DNA from 4 places in the Bacillus pumilus genome. Region 1 is predicted to be linked to each of the others. Evidence: riboswitches for the same ligand, from Rfam matches in the RefSeq annotation. Region 1 holds a riboswitch; each other region holds the start of a gene.
The links. Region 1 has a riboswitch for S-adenosylmethionine ahead of mtnW (2,3-diketo-5-methylthiopentyl-1-phosphate enolase). Riboswitches for the same ligand answer to the same signal wherever they lie in the genome.
Positions count from the first base shown of each region.

Region 1 (5,203 bases):
GATCTCAGCTCCCGCAATGAATTCGACTGTCTATGCTCAAAATGATCCGACACCAAAATTATACTTTATTTGTAAATTAAATTAAATATGCTAATTTTATTTAATTTTTTACAGCCTAAAGACCTCTTACCCAATCATATTTGGGGGTAAACTTCAAATTTGGACAGGACTGACACATGGATTAAACAGAATTTTATCCTATGTAGAAGATCAAAATCAACTATTTTCTTTCTCATTTTATGTCTATTTCCCTAAAAAAAAGCTGATCTTCCGCCTCATGCGGAATGATCAGCTTTTGTCATTAAACCTTTTCTTCCTCGTAAATTGGCACCCAGCCCTCAGTTGTGACAAATATGCGAACGGCAACCACTTTTCGATCCTCTTGAAGTGTAAAATAGTGACGAATATGTGGCGGAACAGAAATTAAATCGCCTGGATTCAGTCTCACGTCAAAAAAGACGCCATCCTTACCTTGAATGGCAAAGATTCCATGTCCGCTTACAATAAAGCGTACTTCGTCATCTGTATGGTGATGCTCACGCTGAAAATTTTGGAGCAGGTCATCTAGGTTTGGTGTGGCGTCAGATAATGAAATCACATCCTGCGCTTTGTATCCTCGTTTTTCAGATATACTCTCGATTTCCTTTTGGAAAACAGTCAAAATCTCTTCCTTTTCCTCATCTGTTAAATCATACTTTTCTGATAATCGGTTTGGCAGCTTTGCAATATCCCAATGCTCATAAATGACCCCTTGGTTTTCTAAATAGGCTGCCACCTCTTGCTCGCTTTCAAGTAATGTGTTCTCTTCGTTATGAATCAAAATCGTCGCCATTTGCTTTTCCTCCTTTTTATGTGACAAGCTGCTTTTGATAAAGCGTTAATTTTAAGTGGTAGCTAAACAAAAATTCATACGCCTCTAATACTCGTTTTGCTTCAGAGGCTGTTTTTCCCCAGACTGTGATGCCGTGATTTCGAATGAGCACAGCTCCTGATTCCGACTCTTCAGTGAGATGCTTTGCAAATTGTGCTGCAAGATGCGGGATATGGGCTGGATTTTCAATAATCGGTAACGACACTTCTGCATCCTCTTCCCAGTAACCAAGCGCTTTGATGATTTCGTTTCCTTTGAAACGAACCTCGCCCCTATCCCCATACAGCTCAGACATCACATTATTATCGATTGTATGAACATGGAGACAGCAGCCTGCATTCGTCTGCTCATACACGTAGTTGTGAAGCAATGTTTCAGCTGATGGTCTAAGCGGTTCGTTCGGATCAACAGGCTTACCTGCTGCATTTACTAAAACAAAGTCTTCATCTGTTTCTTTTCGTTTATCTTTGCCGCTTGCCGTCACCAAAAACGTGATTGGATCATCCGACACCTTGATCGATAAATTGCCGCTTGTTCCATAAAACCAGTCTCTTTGTGCCAGTTCACGTTTGACGTCTGCTAGCTCCTGCCAGCGCTTGCTCTTTGCGTCTGCCATTCCTTCACTTCCTTTATTTGATCAAATTGTGCTTTAAGATCAATAAATGTTTCATACTCTTCATGAACAAGCCCGAGCTCTTTACATTCGTTTAGCAAGTAGTCACGCGCAAATGTGAGATCCGCATGCTTTGCCGCCTCCACATCGGTGACTGAATCTCCAATCATGATAATGAAGTCATTCTCACAGGTCAGCTCTCGAATGATTGACGGCTTGCAGCATCCGCAGCCATTTTGACATTGCGAATCGCAGGCATGCGGCCATTCAATCTGAATATGCTCTTCCCCAAATGACGCATGATTGCAATAAATATCGTCTCGATCCACAATGCCCTCGAGTATGGGATAAACAAAAAAGTCCATCCCGCCGCTTAGCACATAGAAGGGAATATCAGCCTTTTTCACATGATCAACAAATTGCTTGAATCCTTCTCGAATCTCTGTATCTTCTAAAATAAACGATTGAATGGCTTCTTTTTGATCACTCGTCAGTAATTGAAACATCTGCCCGACGCCTTCTTGAATGGTGATCTCCTTTGTGAGAACATCGTCCTTCAGCTTCGTCCATTCACTTGGTGCAAAGTGTTTCATGATGCGAATGATATTATCATTTTTCGTAATGGTTCCATCAAAATCACAACATACAATTGGTTTTTTCATTTATTCTGCTACCCTTCCCCATAGTTCAAGTGCTGCTTTTAAGTCTTGGCAAGAAGCTGCCTTCTCTTGGATCGACTCTCCATGTATCACCGCATCAATGATCGATCGAAATGCTTTCCCTCCGCCGATGGCTCCACGCGGATGTCCGTGAATTCCTCCACCAGCATTTATCACATGATCGAGTCCAAAATCTTTCATCAAAACTGGAACCATTCCAGGATGAATGCCTGCTGACGGAACAGGGAACGTTTTTTGAACCGAATCCTCTTTTACACAAGCTTCATAGATTCCAAAGGCATCTTTTTTCGGAAGTGCGACCGACCCATACGGTGAGGGAAAAAGACTCAAATCAGCGCCTGCATATCGATTTAATTTACCTAAAAGAAGTGAATGGGAGAATCCATATTCGTGCGATGTTGTCAAAGCGCCGCTTACTGCGGGATGGGCCATAATAGGCAATCGAATATCTGGATCCTCAGCTAAGCTTTGCATGACATCTAACCCGTAGGCAAAAACATTGAATAAGAGTGCATCTGCTCCAAGCTCAGCTGCCTTTCTTGCTCGATCCTTTAGTTCAAAGGTTCTGCCTGTTAAATTAACGGCATATAGCGTTCGGTGCCCTGTCTCTTCATATGTTTCTTTTAATATCTTTTTTCCTTCTTTGATTCGTTCTTCAAAAGGGGCTAGTGGGCTCTCAAATAAAATTTCATCGTCTTTGATAAAGTCAACGCCGCCTAATGCTTGTAAACGGAGCTGTTCTTTTAAATCTGCCATATCACGGCCAATGACACCTTTAAAAATACTCATCAACAAAGGTCGATCAAACACGCCTACTTTTTTTCGTATGCCACCAATTCCAAATACCGGTCCTGGCAGACTTCTTTTCAATCGATCCGAGAATTGAATGTCGATTAGCTTCACTTTTCCATCTAGTGAAAGCTTTCCAAAGATCGTCGTCAAAACGGCCGGAATATCCGCTGAAAAGTTAGCCTCAGGATAAGCAATGGTCACCTCAGATTGATATAGGCCATTTTCGGCTGGAGCAAACTTTTCTGATACCTTTTCCACCCGGCCTTTATGCTTTTGAAGCTGCTCTTTTTTGAGCTGCGGCAAATCCGTCCATGATCCAACTGTTAAACCAAGCGCGATCTGCTCCGCTTTTCGGTTTACTTGTTCATCCTCTCGATGTGTTAATACGTATGTTGCCAGTAATTCACTCACTAGGAATCCCCTTTCGATTGCGTCATGCATATGGTCAATAAAAAAACCTCTCCAAGTGCTTTATCAGCGCCTTAAAGAGGTTGTTTCGTGTCATTCATCCGAATCTTATCTCTCAGCGCTTGCTGCAAGAATTAGCACCGTGCTTCATGGAAGTCGGTTGCCGGGCTTCATTGGGCTAGTCCCTCTGCCTACTCTTGATAAGAATATTCAATTTTCTTAAATATTGTCTGAATTATCGCACCGTTTATTCATGTTGTCAATGGCTTATTTTCAAACAGATTCAAGGAATCGATTCGCCGAGCGGCTTCTTTTAACCGCTCCTCATTTGTTAAAAGTCCTACTCTCACGTATCCTTCACCGTGAGTACCAAACCCATTCCCCGGCGCCACAACCACATGTGCTTTCTCTAATAATACGCCAGCAAAAGATTCAGATGAATATCCTTCTGGCACCTTTAGCCAAGCAAAAAACGACCCCTTTGGTGCAGTGACCTCCCAGCCAATCTCCTTGCAGGCAGCAATCCACACATTTCGCCGATTCTCATATCGATCATTTTGCACCTGTACGCACGTTTGGTCGCTTAACAAAGCTTCCGCTGCCGCATCTTGAGTGGCTTTGAACAGTGAAACAAACAGGTGATCCTGATATAGCTCAATCGCTTCAATAACAGACGGATTTCCTGCTGCAAAACCTACTCTCCAGCCGGCCATATTATACGTTTTAGACAATGTGTATATTTCAATTCCTGTCTCTTTCGCTCCATCTGTTTGCAAAAAGCTGATTGGCTTTTCCCCATCAAACCCAATGCCGCCATAGGCAAAATCATGGACAACACAGAGCTTGTGATCTTTTGCGAATGTAACGGTTTCTTCAAAAAATGAACGGCTTGCCGTGGCACCTGTCGGATTGTTGGGATAATTTAAATACATCAACTTTGCTTTTTCCTTAACATCCTCAGGCAACCTGTCATAGTCAGGTAAAAAATCATTTTGTTCAAGAAGCGGCATCGTCACCATCTGAGCTCCAGCAAGCACAGCACCTGACCAATAATCAGGATAACCTGGGTCTGGAACAAGGAGCGTATCACCCGGATTCAGCAGGCATTGCGGCAGCTCAACAAGCCCTGCTTTCCCGCCAAATAAAATCGCAATTTCCGTCATCGGATCAAGCGTGACACCATATTCTCTTTCATAAAAGGCAGCGGCAGCCTTTTTTAATTTCGCTGTTCCGCGGAATGACGAGTATTGATGATTTTCAGGTTTTAATACCGCTTCCTGCATGGCTTTTACAATGTGCGCGGGAGTTGGCTGGTCAGGATTTCCCTGCCCTAAATTAATAATATCTGCGCCTTCCTGCACCTTTTTCTGGACCTTTTGGACAAGGGATGCAAAAAATTGTGTCGGTAATTGTTTCAATACATCTGATTGCTGGAATTCCATTTTTCTTCACCTTCTATTCAAGTTACGTAGCAATACAAATACTGTAATGGATTGTTTTACGAATTGTAAAGCAATTTTGAAAAAGGATTGACATGTGAAGCGCAGCTCTGATAATATCTTGAATTAAGAAATGCAAACAGACACGAGACAATGACATATTGATTTCTCTTATCGAGAGTTGGGCGAGGGATTTGGCCTTTTGACCCCAACAGCAACCGACCGTTAATACCACTGTGAAGTGGGGCGCAGCAAGTAAGCGCCAAGACAATTGTCTTATAGGGCACGGTGCTAATTCCATCAGACGTATGTGCTGAGAGATAAGAGAGGCTTTGAGCATACACGCCATCAAGCCTCTTTCTCTCAGGAGAAAGAGGCTTTTTTATATGATTTGGAGGGG
Region 1 covers NZ_LT906438.1:1,317,993-1,323,195, reverse strand. Annotated here, with positions in the region: gene CKW02_RS06630 (1,2-dihydroxy-3-keto-5-methylthiopentene dioxygenase) at 302-832, opposite strand; gene CKW02_RS06625 (methylthioribulose 1-phosphate dehydratase) at 849-1,487, opposite strand; gene CKW02_RS06620 (2-hydroxy-3-keto-5-methylthiopentenyl-1-phosphate phosphatase) at 1,451-2,146, opposite strand; gene mtnW (2,3-diketo-5-methylthiopentyl-1-phosphate enolase) at 2,147-3,367, opposite strand; SAM riboswitch class I at 3,470-3,571, opposite strand; gene CKW02_RS06610 (pyridoxal phosphate-dependent aminotransferase) at 3,616-4,806, opposite strand; SAM riboswitch class I at 4,972-5,130, shown strand.

Region 2 (5,203 bases), 200 kb from region 1:
GAAAGATTGCTTCCTTTGGTCCAGCATAACGCATTGCCGCAGGAAAAACACCTAAAAAGACGCGATCCTTTGGGTAATAACCGTTCAATAACACTTGATAGCTTTTCATTCTCACGTCTGCCGGAATATCGTCTGATTTTGTTTCACCGACAAGTGGATTTAAAAACAAACCATCGACGGTTTCAAGTGCTGTCTTTTGAATATATTCATGGGCACGGTGAACAGGGTTTCTCGTTTGGAAACCAACAATCGTTTTCCAGCCGTTCTCTTTAAAATGACGTCTTGTTTCTTCCGGCTCATACGTAAATTGAGGGAATGGTTTTTCGCTTCGTTTCGTCAGTGTAATTTTACCACCAATGTACGTATCACCGCGTTCAAATAATTTTTTCACGCCTGGATGATTGCGGTCATCAGTTTTATACACATTTACCGCTTCTTTTTCCTTATCTGGTGTGTATTGATCCTCTACTTCAATCACGCCATATACAGTTCCATTATACGATAGACGCACAATCTCGCCTCGATGGATTTCCGCTGCCTTTTCCTTTGTCACTGGCAGTGTAATAGGAAGAGACCAAACGACACCACTTGCTAGCCGCATACTGCTCACAACCGCTTCATAATCAGCTTTTGTTAAAAACCCTTCAATTGGACTATACCCGCCAATTGCTATGAGTTCAAGGTCTGCAAAAGAGATAGCATCTAGTTCAATTTCCTTTGCAGCCGTGCTGAGGTCATACTCTTCATTTACTCGATTAATTAATACGCCACCATGTGGTGTTAAACTCATTTGTTCATCTTCCTCTCAATGTTCATATTTATTAGATGTAAATAGTCGGATTTGTCGTTAAATCCCGCCGCCCTGTTCATGAATCGAGCTGCTTTCATTTTTGACTGCCTTCATCAGACTTAGCGCACCAAGTGAGGCAAGCAGTACACTCATCATGATAAAGATAGAGTAATAGTCCCCTTTTAAGAAAAGACTCACCAGCAAATACGATAGACTAAGTGATAAAAAGGGTGATACTACCCACACTTTCAGCATTTTTTTCACCACATGTTTATGAAAAATATTAGGTCCGCCTTTTGCCATGCCAAGTCCAATGATAGACGAGGAGGTGATTTGGGTAAGTGGAACTGGCAGCCCAAAAATAGAGCTGACGATGACAAGTCCAGCACCGGTACCGGAAAGCAATATCCCTTCGCCCGTTTGATAGCGGGTAATTTTCTTTCCGTTTGTTTCCAGTACTCTTCTACCAAGCAAGAGGGCTCCAATGGCGACGAAGATTCCGCCATAAAGTGTTCCTTGCCCAACTGACAAAACGCCCGCGGCAACAAGTGGACCGACTGCATTTGCCACATTGTTCATACCTGCTGAAAATGCTTCTAAAAATCCACTAAGGATTAAAACAATGGATAAAATGACTGTTCCTTTTTTAGACAGCTTACGTTTAGGGAACATTCTGATGATTTTGACTACAACAAAGGTAAAAAGAAAGGCGACAAGCGGAATGATAACCCAAAATGCCACAATGACTAAAATGGATTTCACATACAATACTTTATATGCGACCGCGACACCAACTACAGCTCCTACTGTCACCTCACTCGTTGATAAAGGGATGGCCATCAGATTCGCTATAAAGAGTGATAATGCAGCAGAACCAATAATAATACAAACAATTTCAAGTGTAATGACGGATTCAGGCATAATTCCAGAGCTAATCGTTTTGACAACCTCACCACCGCCAATAACTGAACCTGCTAAAATCCCAACTGCACATACACTGAGTGCATAGATCGGCTTTCGAATCGCACCTGATCCGTACGCGATGCCCATCGAAGCTGCTGCACCACTCGCGCCAATGTTTAGAGCGAAAAATAAACTAAATAAAATTGCGGCAATTTCCATACACTATGCTCCCTTACTCATGTAATCCGCACTCAGTCTTAGCTGTGCCTGACCATCTGCCAGACCGCAGATCCTCGGCAGTAAATGCTGGCTGTGTACACGGGGCACACCCGATACTTGGATATCCCTGATCATGTAGCGGATTATAAGTAAGTTCCTCTCTAGATGCATATCTCCATATGTCCTTCCACGTCCAGTGGATAAGCGGACATACTTTCACTGATTTGAATTTTTCATCCTTATTTAAAAAGTTCGTCCCTGCTCGCTTAGGAGACTGCTCCCTCCTTAAGCCAGAAAGCCATGCCGGATAGCCAGATAGCGCTTCTTGCAAAGGAATGACCTTACGCATATGACAGCAGCTTTGAGGATCTGTTTTCCATAGTTGATCACCATGCTGCTCGTTTTGCTCCTCAACCGTCAGCTCAGGGGTTTTCAGCACAATATCTAAACCCGGGTATCTTTCCTTTACCGCATCAATTGTGTCGTACGTTTCCTTAAAATGCAGACCTGTATCTAAAAAGACAATTCTTGCATCCTTTTTTACTTTCGCAATCAAATCAATGAGGACGATGCCTTCAATACCAAAACTGCATGCATAAACGAGCTGATCACCATAATGACCGTATGCCCATTTCAGCACAGATAAGGCCCCTTTATACAAATCATCTTCTTGAAATGTAATGGACGGCTCTTGCCAATTTTCATAAGTTAACATTGTTTCTCCCCTTCCGGAGTATCACTACTCTCCGCACTACGTCAACTGAATTTTTTCTGTCTTCTTCCACTTGGATCACTTGACCGTCCTGAACAATCAGTGTAACTAAACTGAATTCATATCCCCAATCAGTTTCTGCATAGGCTTCAATTAAGTCTTCATCCTGCTTTTGCTTCACTTCCCCCTCACCGTTAAAATAAAAAAACTTCCTTTCATTCCGAAAGAAAGATGAGGAAGCTCACGATTTCCTTATCTTTCAAAATAGAATCATTTTGCAGGAAGTAGCACCTTGCAAATTGCAGGTTGCCGGGCTTCATCGGGCCAGTCCCTCCACCTCTCTGGATAAGTGTTTTAATTTGTCTTAAATATTAACACAATTCAAACAAAAGTCAACCCGACTTTATTGATAGGATTAGTTTTTATTTAAATTTGAGTCTATTTTACTATTTTTAACCAAATAAAAAAGCTGTGCGGGTATGCGCAGCTTCATATTGTATTCAGCGTGACAGAAAACCTTTGCAGTCCTGACAAAGAATGCGAGGGTTTGTCTACACGAAGCTATTTAGACGATTTCTTCCATCCAAGATTCAGAGGAAGGATCTTGTCTCCAGCGTTTTAATTTATTCATAGCAGAAGGCTCAATCGCTTTCAGCTCAAGTGCCACGTCTGTCAGGGTGTCATAGTCTGTTAGGGTGACATATGGAATGTTTTTTTCTTGGAATGCTGCCGCAGCTTTTGGCAGACCGTATGTGAAGATCGCGGCAACGCCTAGTACGTCACAGCCCGCTTCTTGAAGAGCAGCGACCACTTCAAGCACACTGCCTCCTGTTGAAATCAGGTCTTCTACGACGACCACCTTTTGGCCTTTTGATACGGCACCTTCAATTTGATTTCCTTTTCCATGTGCTTTTGGCTTACTTCTGACATAACACATCGGGACGTTTAGACGATCTGCTGCTAATGCCGCATGCGGGATGCCTGCTGTTGCAGTACCAGCAATCACCTTCGCTCCCTCAAAATGAGTGAGAATCAACTCTTTAAGACCTTCAGCAATGTCGTGTCTAACTTCTGGATAGGACAAGGTGAGACGGTTGTCACAATAGATCGGTGATTTGATACCGCTTGCCCATGTAAACGGTTCGTCTGGTTTCAATGAGACCGCTTTGATTTGTAATAGGTGTTTAGCAATTTTTGTTTTCATCTGGCAGTCACTCCCACTCTTTCAAAATTTGATGATAGGCTTCCAATGGTTTTTCAGCTTTTGTGATTGACCTTCCGACAACAATTTGTGAAACACCTTGCTCTTTTGCATAATCAGGGGTTGCCACACGCTTTTGATCATCGGTTTGATCATTTAGTAAACGAATCCCTGGCGTAACAGTGAGGAAGTCAGGTGAGATGTGCTCATGAAGAGCTTTGGATTCATGAACAGAGCAAACAACACCGTCTAGTCCACTTTCATGTGCCAATTGACCGTACCGGATGACAGTCTCTTGCAGCGGACGGTCTATGAGTAATTCGCTTCTCATCATGTCTTCAGATGTACTCGTCAGCTGAGTCACTGCAATAATGCCCGGACGTTTTTGCCCAGCAGGCGTTCCGTTTTCAAGCCCTTCTAACGCAGCTTGCATCATCTGTTTCCCGCCAGCAGCATGTACATTGACTAGATCAACGCCAAGTGCGGCAAGCCGGTTCATTGCTTTTTGCACCGTTGTTGGAATGTCATGTAATTTGAGGTCGAGGAAAATGTGACAGTTTTTTTCTTTAATTGCGTCAAGGATGGCAGGTCCTTCTTGGTAAAACAGCTCCATGCCGACCTTCACAAATAATGGTGTCCCTTCAAAGGGTTCTAAAAAGGCGAGCGTCTCCTGCCCTGATGGAAAATCAAGCGCGATGATGGGCAAGTGCTTCATGTTTCCAGCTCCTTCCGATACATTCCTCTACAGATGAATACCCGTAGGCTTCTAATACATTTGGCAGTTCTTCAATGATTTCTGGGCAAATAAATGGGTTCACAAAATTGGCTGTGCCAACAGCTACTGCACTCGCACCTGCTAGTAAAAATTCAAGTACATCTTCAGCATTTTGCACTCCGCCCATTCCGATAATCGGGATAGAAACCGCTTGACTGACCTCATGTACCATGCGCACAGCGACAGGTTTGACCGCAGGGCCTGATAATCCGCCTGTTTTATTGGCAAGAATCGGTTTCCCTGTTTTTAAATCTAAACGCATACCGATTAACGTGTTAATCATCGTGAGTCCATCCGCTCCAGCATATTCAATCGCTTGAGCAATCTCCACAATATTAGCTACGTTAGGAGACAGTTTGACATAGACAGGAACGGAGGACACGTCCTTCACCGCTTTTGTCAATGCTGCTGCCATGTGAGGATCTGTACCAAAAGCAATTCCGCCAGTTTTGACATTCGGACACGAGATATTCAGTTCAAGGGCATGGACATTTTTTGCTTGGCTGATCTGCTTCGCTACTTCAACATAATCATCGACCTGTGAGCCAGCGACGTTTGCAATAATAGGCGTATCAAACTGCTCAAGCCAAGGCAATTCATTTT
Region 2 covers NZ_LT906438.1:1,513,633-1,518,835, reverse strand. Annotated here, with positions in the region: gene sat (sulfate adenylyltransferase) at 1-790, opposite strand, end outside; gene CKW02_RS07645 (sulfate permease) at 848-1,912, opposite strand; gene CKW02_RS07640 (phosphoadenylyl-sulfate reductase) at 1,926-2,627, opposite strand; gene CKW02_RS07635 (DUF2292 domain-containing protein) at 2,614-2,805, opposite strand; SAM riboswitch class I at 2,874-2,976, opposite strand; gene pyrE (orotate phosphoribosyltransferase) at 3,190-3,828, opposite strand; gene pyrF (orotidine-5'-phosphate decarboxylase) at 3,836-4,540, opposite strand; gene CKW02_RS07620 (dihydroorotate dehydrogenase) at 4,512-5,203, opposite strand, start outside.
Region 2: another riboswitch for S-adenosylmethionine. It lies ahead of CKW02_RS07635 (DUF2292 domain-containing protein); the one in region 1 lies ahead of mtnW (2,3-diketo-5-methylthiopentyl-1-phosphate enolase).

Region 3 (5,203 bases), 210 kb from region 1:
GCCATTTCGTCTGTCGAGACAGATACTTGATTTGCAGATTCCATCAGCTTTTTGTTTTCATCATCTAATTGGATCGAGAATGTCTCTACTTGACTTGAGACATTACTGATTTCTTTAATCAAACTAATCAGTTGATCTGTCATTTGATTAAAGGATTCATTCAAGCCGCCGATTTCATCCTTACGCTGAATGTCCATTCGCTCGACAGCAAGGTTGCCTTCTGCGATCTGCTTCGCTCGGTAGGAAAGTGATTTAATCGGTGTCACGATGGATCTTGTTAATCCAATATTTAAAAAGACAGCAATGACAATCAGTGTGAGAGCTGCGACGAGTGCACTTGTGATGATCCATTGCACATTATCCGCTGTATTCTCTAGATTTTGTTTATATGCTTCTTCTGCTCTTTTATTCATTGTATGGATGTCGTTTAAAACACCATCAATTCTTGCAGCGACCCGTCTTGCATCCGATGCGTTTTTTTCACCAATGGCATTATTTGCTTCCTTAGTCCACGTGTCATATTTTGAATTTAACCTTGTTAATTCATCTTTATTTATATTTCCTGCGTGTTTGTTTAACGTTTGCAGCTGTTTTTTTGCTGTAGAAATACCGGTTTGAACAACCTCTAGCTGTTCATCAGAAAGAGTCATTGAATAATTGGTCATGGTTTGTTCGACGCTTTCAAAGCTTGCCTTCGTTTTTTGAACATTTAATAAGGCTTGAACTTCTGTTTCATTTGATGATTGGATCTTTGTCATACTGACAATGATAAAGGCGATGACGCCAACTGCTAAAAGAAGTGAGACGAGTGAGTTGAGTAAAATTTTGATGCGCAAGCTCATGATGCGTCCCCCTCATCTTTTAGCAATTGCTGCTTCAGTTCATTTACTTTTTTGGTCAATGTTTCAGCATCTTTGAGCACCCGAATTCTTGCCATATCGATTCCGTCATTGTTTAAGTCGTAGATAACATGCCCATTTTTGATTTGATTGCTCTTGACAAGCTGTTCGCTGAATTGATAGACCACTTCATCGACTTTTTTTACCATGGACGAAATCACCGCTTTTTCAGCGGTGTAGTACTGATCACTATCTACACCAATGGCATATTTGCCCTGCGCTTGCGCTTCTTTTAATACACCGACACCTGTATAGCCAGCTGCGGCATATAAAACGTCTGCTTTCTTTTTGATCATGCCTTTGGCTATTTTACTGCCTTTGTCCGCATCACTAAACGTATTAGCATAGGTGGATAAGATCTTGATGTTCGGATTCACTGATTTGGCGCCTTTTTGGAACCCTTTTTCAAAACGATGGATCAACTCCGCATCGACACCGCCAACAAATCCAATGACATCACTTTTCGTTGTCATTGCAGCAAGTGCGCCCGCTAAATAGCTGCCTTGCTCTTCTTTAAACGTCACGGAGGTCACATTTTTCAGCTCAGATACGGCATCGATGAGCAAAAAGTGCTTCTTCGGATATTTCTTTGCGACTTTTTCTAAGTCTTCTTGCATACTAAAGCCTACCCCGATGACGAGATCATTGCCAGCTTTTACAAGCTCGGTCAGTCCTTTTTCATATGTATCGGTTTCTGCAATTTCTCTATAATCAAATTCAATACCTAGGTCATCACGTGCTTTTTCTAATCCTTTAAACGATGAATCGTTAAATGATTGATCACCAAGACCATCATCTGTGAGCATAACGCCAATATGCTTCGCATTTGATGCTGGTGGTTCCCCTTGTTGATTGCTGCATGCGGCGAGCACCATAAGCACGGCTACCAACAGAAGCAATGAAATTTTCACTTTCATCCAAACACACACTCCTTTTGTCATCCTTACTCCTTTCTTATCGGATTTGAGAGGCGTTGTTTCAATGATTAAGTGAAGGTTTTTCAGCTTTTTTCATGACTTTTTTCACTAAAAAACCCATTATTTATCACAAATATAAAAAAAGGGATAAAACCATGATGATTTTATCCCTTTTTCTTCATTTCAGTGTGATATGAAAACCCATGAGGTTAGGGTTCTCTTTCACGCTGCTCATTTTTTCTCATATGTCCAGCCCTCTTTTTGGTAGACTAGGCCGTTTTTCATCAAATGACCTAATGCTCGTTTAAAGGCTGCCTTGCTCATTTGGAATCGTTCACGGATGTCTTCTGGATCACTTTTGTCTCCATAAGGCATGGCACCATTTCTCGTTCTCATATAGGTTAAAATTTCTTCTGCATCGACAGATAACGCTTCCTGTTTTCTAGGAAGCAGAGAAACGTTCACGGTCCCATCCTCTTTCACTGCAATGACGCGTCCTGTCACGGTCGATCCTAATCTTGGTTCTTCCTTTCGTTCCGTGCGGTGGATAAACCCTCGCACGCCTGTATCTGTCAGCATAAACGAGCCTGTCGCAATTAAGCGATAAATCGTACCAGTGATTTCTTTGTTCATTAAGGTTTCAGGTGCCTCTGTAAACAATTCACTGATCACATCTTCAGTGGCTGGCTTTGCGAACATTCTGCCGTAGCTTGTGACTTTCAGCATACAGTAAAGTTTGTCTCCTTTTTTCGGCCATGCTTCCTCAAAAGGCGGTAGATGTTCTGTTGCAACAAGTGCATCCTTTGAAAGCCCGACATCCACAAATGCGCCCATGTCTTCTAGGACGTCTACGACTTCTACCCAGCCATATGTATGCGCATTGATTGTCGGTATTTTCATCGTCGCAGCTAGTCTTTCTTCATGATCTACGTATAAGTAGACCTCTACTTCATCTTGGTCACCAATATCTTCTGTCATTTCACTGCGGTGCAAGAGGACCGAATCTTCACCATCTGTCAAAAAGTAGCCGTATTCCATCTCGTTCTCTATTTGCAAGGTCAGTTGCTCACCTGGTCTCATGTTCTCTTCCTTCCTATCTGCTCATAAAAGAGCGTTCGTTCATCTTTTGATTCACTTTATTCTACTATACTTCTCCTCACATGAACATCTCTAGTTCTGTTAGCTAAAGTGGTCAAACCGAACGCGATTTATACCGCTGCTGGCAGAACTCTTTGACTCATCTCTTTGATAAAGTTTCTTCTTCTCCACGTTGCATGATAAAATAGACGCAATATCTATCCATGGAGGTCATGTGTTATGGCAAAAGAAAGCTCATTTGACATTGTATCAAAGGTTGAACTGCCTGAGGTGCAAAACGCCGTTCAAGCAGCGCTGAAGGAAATTAAAAACCGTTATGATTTTAAAGGAAGTAAAAGTGATATTTCTCTTGAAAAAGAGGAGCTCGTGCTCATCTCTGATGATGATTTTAAGCTGGAGCAGCTAAAAGATGTACTTGTGTCAAAGCTGATCAAACGAAATGTTCCAACTAAAAACATCGACTACGGAAAAACCGAGCATGCCCTTGGCGGAACCGTACGCCAGCGCGCGAAGCTGATCAGCGGAATTGATCAAGACAACGCCAAAAAGATCAATGCACTCATTAAGCAATCCGGCATCAAAGTGAAGTCACAGTTTCAAGATGACCAAGTGCGTGTAACAGGAAAAAATAAAGATGATTTACAAGAGGTTATTTCACTTATGCGCAAGGCAGATTTACCGATTGACGTTCAATTTATAAATTTTCGATAAATTTCAAATTTTCCATTGATTATTTCCGATTTTTTCGATACAGTGGATGGAAGTTCAATTTATTGACATGTTCATATCGCTTTCTTATCAAGAGAGGCAGAGGGACTGGCCCTGTGAAGCCTCAGCAACCGGTGTAGTAGAAATATATTTTCTATGACCAAGGTGCTAAATCCAGCAAGCAACTGCTTGGAAGATAAGAAGAAGAATTACGATACAGCCAAAAAGTCTTCTTCTTATCAGAAGGCTTTTTTTGTTACATAAAAATAAGGAGGAAACCAATGGGCCTATTACAAGACTTACAAAACCGCGTACTGATTGCTGACGGTGCAATGGGAACACTTTTATACTCTTACGGCATTGACCGCTGCTTTGAAGAATTAAATTTATCGAAAGAAGATGAAGTAAGGCGCGTGCACGAAGCATATGTGCAGGCTGGTGCGGACATCATTCAAACAAATACGTACGGCGCAAATTATATTAAACTATCCCGCTACGGCTTAGAGGAAGAAACAAAGCGCATCAATACAAAGGCGGTACAAATCGCAAAAACAGCCGCCGGCTCTGCTTATGTCCTTGGAACGATCGGCGGCATTCGAACGTTTAACAAAAATGCCTATACAATTGAAGAAATTAAACGAAGCTTTAGAGAGCAGCTGTACATTCTATTAAATGAGCAGCCCGATGGATTATTGCTAGAAACGTATTATGACATGGAAGAAGCGAAGGCCGTTCTCCAAATTGCACGAAAAGAAACGACTCTCCCGATTGTCATGAACGTCTCCATGCATGAACAAGGTGTGTTGCAGGATGGAACACCGCTCAAGGATGGTTTATCTGAATTGTCCTCTCTTGGCGCAGACGTCGTTGGCATCAACTGCCGGCTTGGCCCTTATCATATGATTCAGGCACTCGAAGGCGTTCCAATTTTAGAAAATTCCCATTTATCAGTCTATCCCAACAGCAGTCTTCCCTCTCTTGAAGAAGGCAGACTCGTCTATGATACAGATAACGATTATTTTCGAAAAAGTGCACTTGAATTTAGAAATCAAGGCGCACGTATTATCGGCGGCTGCTGCGGAACAACGCCTCAGCATATTCACGCAATGGCTGAAGCGGTCAAGGATTTAGCCCCGATCACTGAAAAAGAAGTGAAAGTATTAAAAGAAGAAATCATTTCGATTCAAGATCAGCGGACTGAACCAGGTCTTGATGAGCTCGCTACGAAAAAACGGACGATTATTGTAGAGCTTGATCCGCCGAAGAAGCTGAACTTCGAAAAATTCCTCGTCGCGGCAAATGAGTTAAAGAATGCAGGCATTGATGCCTTGACATTAGCCGATAATTCTCTTGCGACCCCGCGCATTAGCAATGTGGCTTGCGGGGCATTATTGAAACAGCAGCTTGATATGCGTTCACTCGTCCATATCACGTGCCGTGATCGTAATTTGATTGGGCTTCAGTCCCATTTGATGGGTCTCGACACCCTTGGTTTAACTGATATTTTAGCCATTACAGGCGACCCTTCTAAGATTGGAGATTTTCCAGGTGCAACGTCGGTTTATGATTTAACCTCCTTTG
Region 3 covers NZ_LT906438.1:1,111,933-1,117,135, reverse strand. Annotated here, with positions in the region: gene CKW02_RS05520 (methyl-accepting chemotaxis protein) at 1-842, opposite strand, end outside; gene CKW02_RS05515 (BMP family lipoprotein) at 839-1,816, opposite strand; gene CKW02_RS05510 (CvfB family protein) at 2,048-2,896, opposite strand; gene CKW02_RS05505 (YajQ family cyclic di-GMP-binding protein) at 3,134-3,625, shown strand; SAM riboswitch class I at 3,707-3,825, shown strand; gene CKW02_RS05500 (bifunctional homocysteine S-methyltransferase/methylenetetrahydrofolate reductase) at 3,904-5,203, shown strand, end outside.
Region 3: another riboswitch for S-adenosylmethionine. It lies ahead of CKW02_RS05500 (bifunctional homocysteine S-methyltransferase/methylenetetrahydrofolate reductase); the one in region 1 lies ahead of mtnW (2,3-diketo-5-methylthiopentyl-1-phosphate enolase).

Region 4 (5,203 bases), 1.8 Mb from region 1:
GGAAGCCTTCTTAAAAATTGAAGCTCATGCAAAAGAATCCTTGATCGCGATGGAAGAAGGAGATGCACTCCGCATGAGTCTGTCAGCTCTTCGCAAACTGACAAGATTCACCCCGATCAATGTCATCGCCAAAAAGCGCGAAGTGGCGAAACGAATCTTTGAAGCAGAGAAATATATCGTATAAGACGGCTGAAAAGGTGCGGGTATCACTCCGCACCTTTTTGTAAGCATACATTTAGGTTTTTAAAATATTTTGTGATAAAATGTTCTCACTACTTGCAGGAGGTGAAAATAGTGGCTTTAGATTTTTATGAATACCCATCTTGCGGTACATGCCGAAAAGCAAAAAAATGGCTGGAAGAACACAATAAAGATATCAACAGCATACATATCGTCGAAGAGACGCCTGATAAAGAAACATTAAAAGCGCTTTACGAAAAAAGTGGCTTAGAGCTGAAGAAGTTCTTTAATACAAGCGGACAGAAATACCGAGAGCTACAGCTGAAAGATCAACTTCCTGCAATGTCAGAAGGCGAGCAGCTAGAATTACTCGCATCTAACGGAATGCTGATCAAGCGCCCGATTACAACAGACGGTAAACGAGTCACAGTTGGATTTAATGAAGATACATTTAAAAGCGTCTGGAAATGATGTAACTTTCATTCAGATTGTGGTATCTTCAATATAGATTGAAAGAAAAGACTGGAGGGGTATTGAATGAGCACACCAAAAGATTTACGTTATTCAGAAGAACATGAATGGGTCAAAGTAGAAGGAGATAAGGTGCGTATCGGTATTACGCATTTTGCTCAATCTGAGCTAGGCGATATCGTGTTCGTTGAGCTTCCTGAAGTAGGAGACAAAATTACAGCGGACGAGCCTTTCGGAAGTGTAGAATCAGTGAAAACAGTTTCTGAGCTTTACGCACCGATCAACGGTACAATCGTCGAAGTGAACGATGAGCTGGATGACAGCCCTGAATTCGTCAACGACTCTCCATACGAAAAAGCATGGATGATCGTGGTAGAGCCAGCTGATACATCTGAAATTGAGAACTTGATGACTGCTGAGCAATATGAAGAAATGACAAAAGAAGACTAATTCACGTGAAATTGGACACTCTACCTTTATGGGGGGGTGTCCAATTTGTCTTTTCAAAAAGAACATGTGGATATAACAGATCATGTCACTGGACGATTCAAAGAAAGCGGCATGGTGCTGTATCATCAAAATGAAGAGATTGGCACGATGATTAGTGAAAACCAATATGAGTTAAAATCAGGTTATTCCTATGAGCAAAATCGTTTTTATCGTCTGACGGATACATTGACCCACGGAACAGAAAAATATGTAGACTGTGATGATGAAAATGGCTGGTGCTAATCACAGATGAGGCTGCAGTGAGCATAAGCTGCAGTCTTTTTAGTGCAAGCGCCCAATCTTTACAACCTGAATGAAAAATTGTAATCTAAGGGAGAAGTGAACAACGTCAAAAGGGCCGGGTGATCGTGATGAATGTAGAGGTAGAAAAGGTCATCATTGTAGAAGGTAAAACAGACAAACAAAAGCTAAAAGAAGTCATAAGTGAACCTGTTACCATCATTTGCACCAATGGCACGATCAGTACATCGAAGCTGGATCAGCTCGTAGACGAATTATTGGGGAAAGACGTTTACATATTAGCAGACAGTGACGATGCAGGCGACAAACTGCGGAAGCAATTTCGAAAAGAATTCCCTGAAGCATTTCATCTTTTTGTCGACAGAACGTACCGCGAAGTGGCCGCTTCACCGTCAGCCCACATTGCATCTATCCTATTAGCTGCAAACATTGATGTTCATTCGAAATATTTATGAGGGTGGACGTATATGAAAGAGATTGAAGAACACGAATTCAAGGAGATAAAGGACGATTTATTTCTTTTATACTTATATACACCGTTTTGCGGAACATGTCAGCTGGCAAAGAAAATGCTGGCTGTCGTAGACACCATGCAGCCGGATGTACCTTTTTATGAAAATAACTTAAACTACTCACCAGGCTTTGCGAAGGCTTTTGAGATCGAAAGCGTTCCTTGCTTTCTACTGTTTAAAAAAGGTGAGCTGGTGCAAAAAGGCTATGCCTTTCACTCCGTACCATATCTTCATGAAATGATTGAAACCGCTAAATAAAGCGGTTTTTTGTCATATTTCAAGCAATTCATCTGAAAATTTGTCGAGTTATTTATAAAGGACAAGCGAATGTTTGTAGAGAAATGTTATGTATAACCAAATGACAGGGAGGTTATACATGTGGAAAAAGTGAAAACCCATGGAAACACAGGGCAGCGATTATTGCTAAAACCGCTGCTCTCATCATCATCCTTGAAGATTACATTTGAGGCGGAAACTGACTCTTGTACATTGATTGTGGATGAGCGTGGTGAAGTGAAGAAACTACCTGCAATTGAGTTATCGGATCTCATCTTTTATGGTGAGAGAAAAGAAATACTTCAATTATTAGATGGAGATATGTCCTTACAGCAGTTAATTAGCAGGGGACAAGTGAAAGTAAAAGGGTCATTCCGTGCGCTCCTAAGACTAGAGGCGGTACTTTGGCTGACGAACGGTTTTTTTCGAAAAATGATAACTTAGTCGTTTACTTGGAAATTAGCGATTTACAGCGTTGACATATCTCGGGTGGCATGATATTCTACGTTAGTAAAAACATGAACATCACATAAAACAACATATTTTCTCTTATTAAGAGAGGTGGAGGGACGTGCCCTATGAAACCCGGCAACCGTCAGCATAGCTGAAATTGGTGCCAATTCACTCAAAGTCGCAACGCTTTGAAAGATGAGAGAAAGGCGTATTTGAAATAAAAGGCCTTTCTGCTTGCGTTGCAGTTAGGTCTTTTTTACTGATCTGGCAACAGGCTAGAGTCATGACAGCACGAAGAATAAATGAACGTATGTGATGGCAACCTATAGATTCAGCAAGAAAGCAGGTGAGCAGACTGTGATCCATTTACAGAATGTATCAAAAACGTACTACTCAAAAAGTGGAAATGTTGACGCAGTAAAAGACGTCAACTTAGATATTGATAAAGGTGAAATATTCGGAATTATCGGGTATAGCGGTGCCGGAAAAAGCTCGCTTATTCGCCTATTAAACGGTCTGGAGCTGCCAACAGAAGGAATTGTTGAAGTGGCAGGCAACCGGATCAATGAAGTATCGAATGCGAAACTTCGGAAAGCAAGACAAGAAATCAGCATGATTTTCCAGCACTTTAACCTACTTTGGTCAAGAACAGTGAGACAAAATATTATGTTCCCGCTTGAGATCGCAGGTGTACCTACATCGAAACGGAGAGAGCGTGCGAATGAACTGATTAAATTAGTCGGTTTAGAAGGAAAAGAAAATGCGTATCCGTCTCAGCTTAGCGGCGGACAAAAGCAGCGTGTGGGGATTGCGAGAGCATTAGCAAATGATCCAAAGGTTCTTCTTTGTGACGAAGCAACATCAGCGCTTGATCCGCAAACAACGGATTCTATCCTTGATCTTTTAGCGGATATCAATAAACGTTTAGGGCTGACAATTGTGCTCATCACACACGAAATGCACGTCATTCGCAAAATTTGTCATCGCGTCGCGGTCATGGAAAATGGACGCATTGTCGAAGAAGGCGAAGTATTACGCGTCTTCAGACAGCCGAAGGAAGAGATGACGAAGCGATTTGTACAGCAGCTTGCTGAACCAGAGGAAGCGAAAGAAACAATCGAACACGTCTTAGAGCGAGTAAAAGAAGGTCAGGTCGTACGGTTGTCCTTTATTGGCGATTCTGCCGAGCAACCGCTCATCACTGAAATCATTCGATCCTTCAAGGTCGATGTAAACATCCTTCAAGGAAAGATTTCTCAAACGCAGGAAGGCGCGTTTGGAACACTCTTTATCCATATTAATGGAGAAGAGACCGAGGTTGAAAAAGCCATCGCCTATATCCAAAGTAAACAGGTTGAAATTGAGGTGATGACACATGTTTGAGAAATGGTTTCCGAACGTTGACCTAGATGTGATTTGGAATGCAACGGGTGAAACGGTGTACATGACACTCATTTCATTGGCATTTGCTTTTGCAATCGGGATTATCCTAGGACTCCTGCTCTTCCTTACAGGAAAAGGCGGTCTTTGGGAAAATAAACCGATCAATGCTGTCATCGGTGCAGTCGTCAACATTTTCAGATCGATTCCTTTTATCATCTTAATTATTCTTTTATTAGGGTTCACGAAATTCTTAATGCATACAATTCTAGGTCCAAATGCAGCACTCCCTGCCCTTGTCATTGGGTCAGCTCCATTCTATGCACGTCTTGTCGAAATTGCACTGCGTGAGGTAGACAAAGGAGTCATTGAAGCAGCACGGTCAATGGGAGCGAAAACGTCGACCATCATTTTCAAAGTATTGCTGCCAGAATCATTGCCAGCCCTCATTTCAGGTATTACCGTAACAGCGATTGCTTTAATTGGCTCAACTGCGATTGCAGGTGCAATTGGAGCAGGCGGACTTGGTGACCTTGCTTATGTGGAAGGATACCAATCTGGTAATACAGATGTCACACTTGTAGCTACTGTGTTTATTCTCATCATCGTCTTTATTATTCAAATAATCGGTGATTTGATTACAAATAAAATTGATAAACGTTAAGGGAGGATTTATTCATGAAGAAATTGATTTTAAGTGCACTATTTCTAGCATTTGCAGGCATCTTAGCTGCATGCGGTTCATCTAATAACGCAAGTGATAGCAAAACCATTACGGTTGCCGCTTCAAAAACACCACATGCCGAAATTCTTGAAGAAGCAAAACCACTTCTAAAAGAAAAAGGCTACGATCTAAAAGTGAAAGTACTTAGTGATTATAAAATGTACAACAAAGCGTTAGCTGAAAAAGAAGTGGATGCAAACTTTTTCCAACATATCCCTTACTTAAATGAAGAAAATAAATCAAACAAAGATTACAATCTAGTTAGTGCTGGTGCGGTTCACCTTGAGCCTTTCGGTATCTACTCTAAGAAATACAAATCAGTAAAAGATATTCCAAACGGCGGAACGATCATCATGACAAACAACGTGGCTGAACAAGGCCGTATGCTTGCACTATTGCAAAATGCTGGTGTCATTAAGATTGATCCTAAAGTTGATACAATCAACGCAACAGTAAA
Region 4 covers NZ_LT906438.1:3,072,884-3,078,086, reverse strand. Annotated here, with positions in the region: gene CKW02_RS16220 (acyl-CoA dehydrogenase FadE) at 1-184, shown strand, start outside; gene CKW02_RS16215 (arsenate reductase family protein) at 295-651, shown strand; gene gcvH (glycine cleavage system protein GcvH) at 718-1,101, shown strand; gene CKW02_RS16205 (YusG family protein) at 1,147-1,383, shown strand; gene CKW02_RS16200 (toprim domain-containing protein) at 1,512-1,856, shown strand; gene CKW02_RS16195 (thioredoxin family protein) at 1,869-2,171, shown strand; gene CKW02_RS16190 (SCP2 sterol-binding domain-containing protein) at 2,292-2,633, shown strand; SAM riboswitch class I at 2,736-2,844, shown strand; gene CKW02_RS16185 (methionine ABC transporter ATP-binding protein) at 3,000-4,025, shown strand; gene CKW02_RS16180 (methionine ABC transporter permease) at 4,018-4,686, shown strand; gene metQ (methionine ABC transporter substrate-binding lipoprotein MetQ) at 4,701-5,203, shown strand, end outside.
Region 4: another riboswitch for S-adenosylmethionine. It lies ahead of CKW02_RS16185 (methionine ABC transporter ATP-binding protein); the one in region 1 lies ahead of mtnW (2,3-diketo-5-methylthiopentyl-1-phosphate enolase).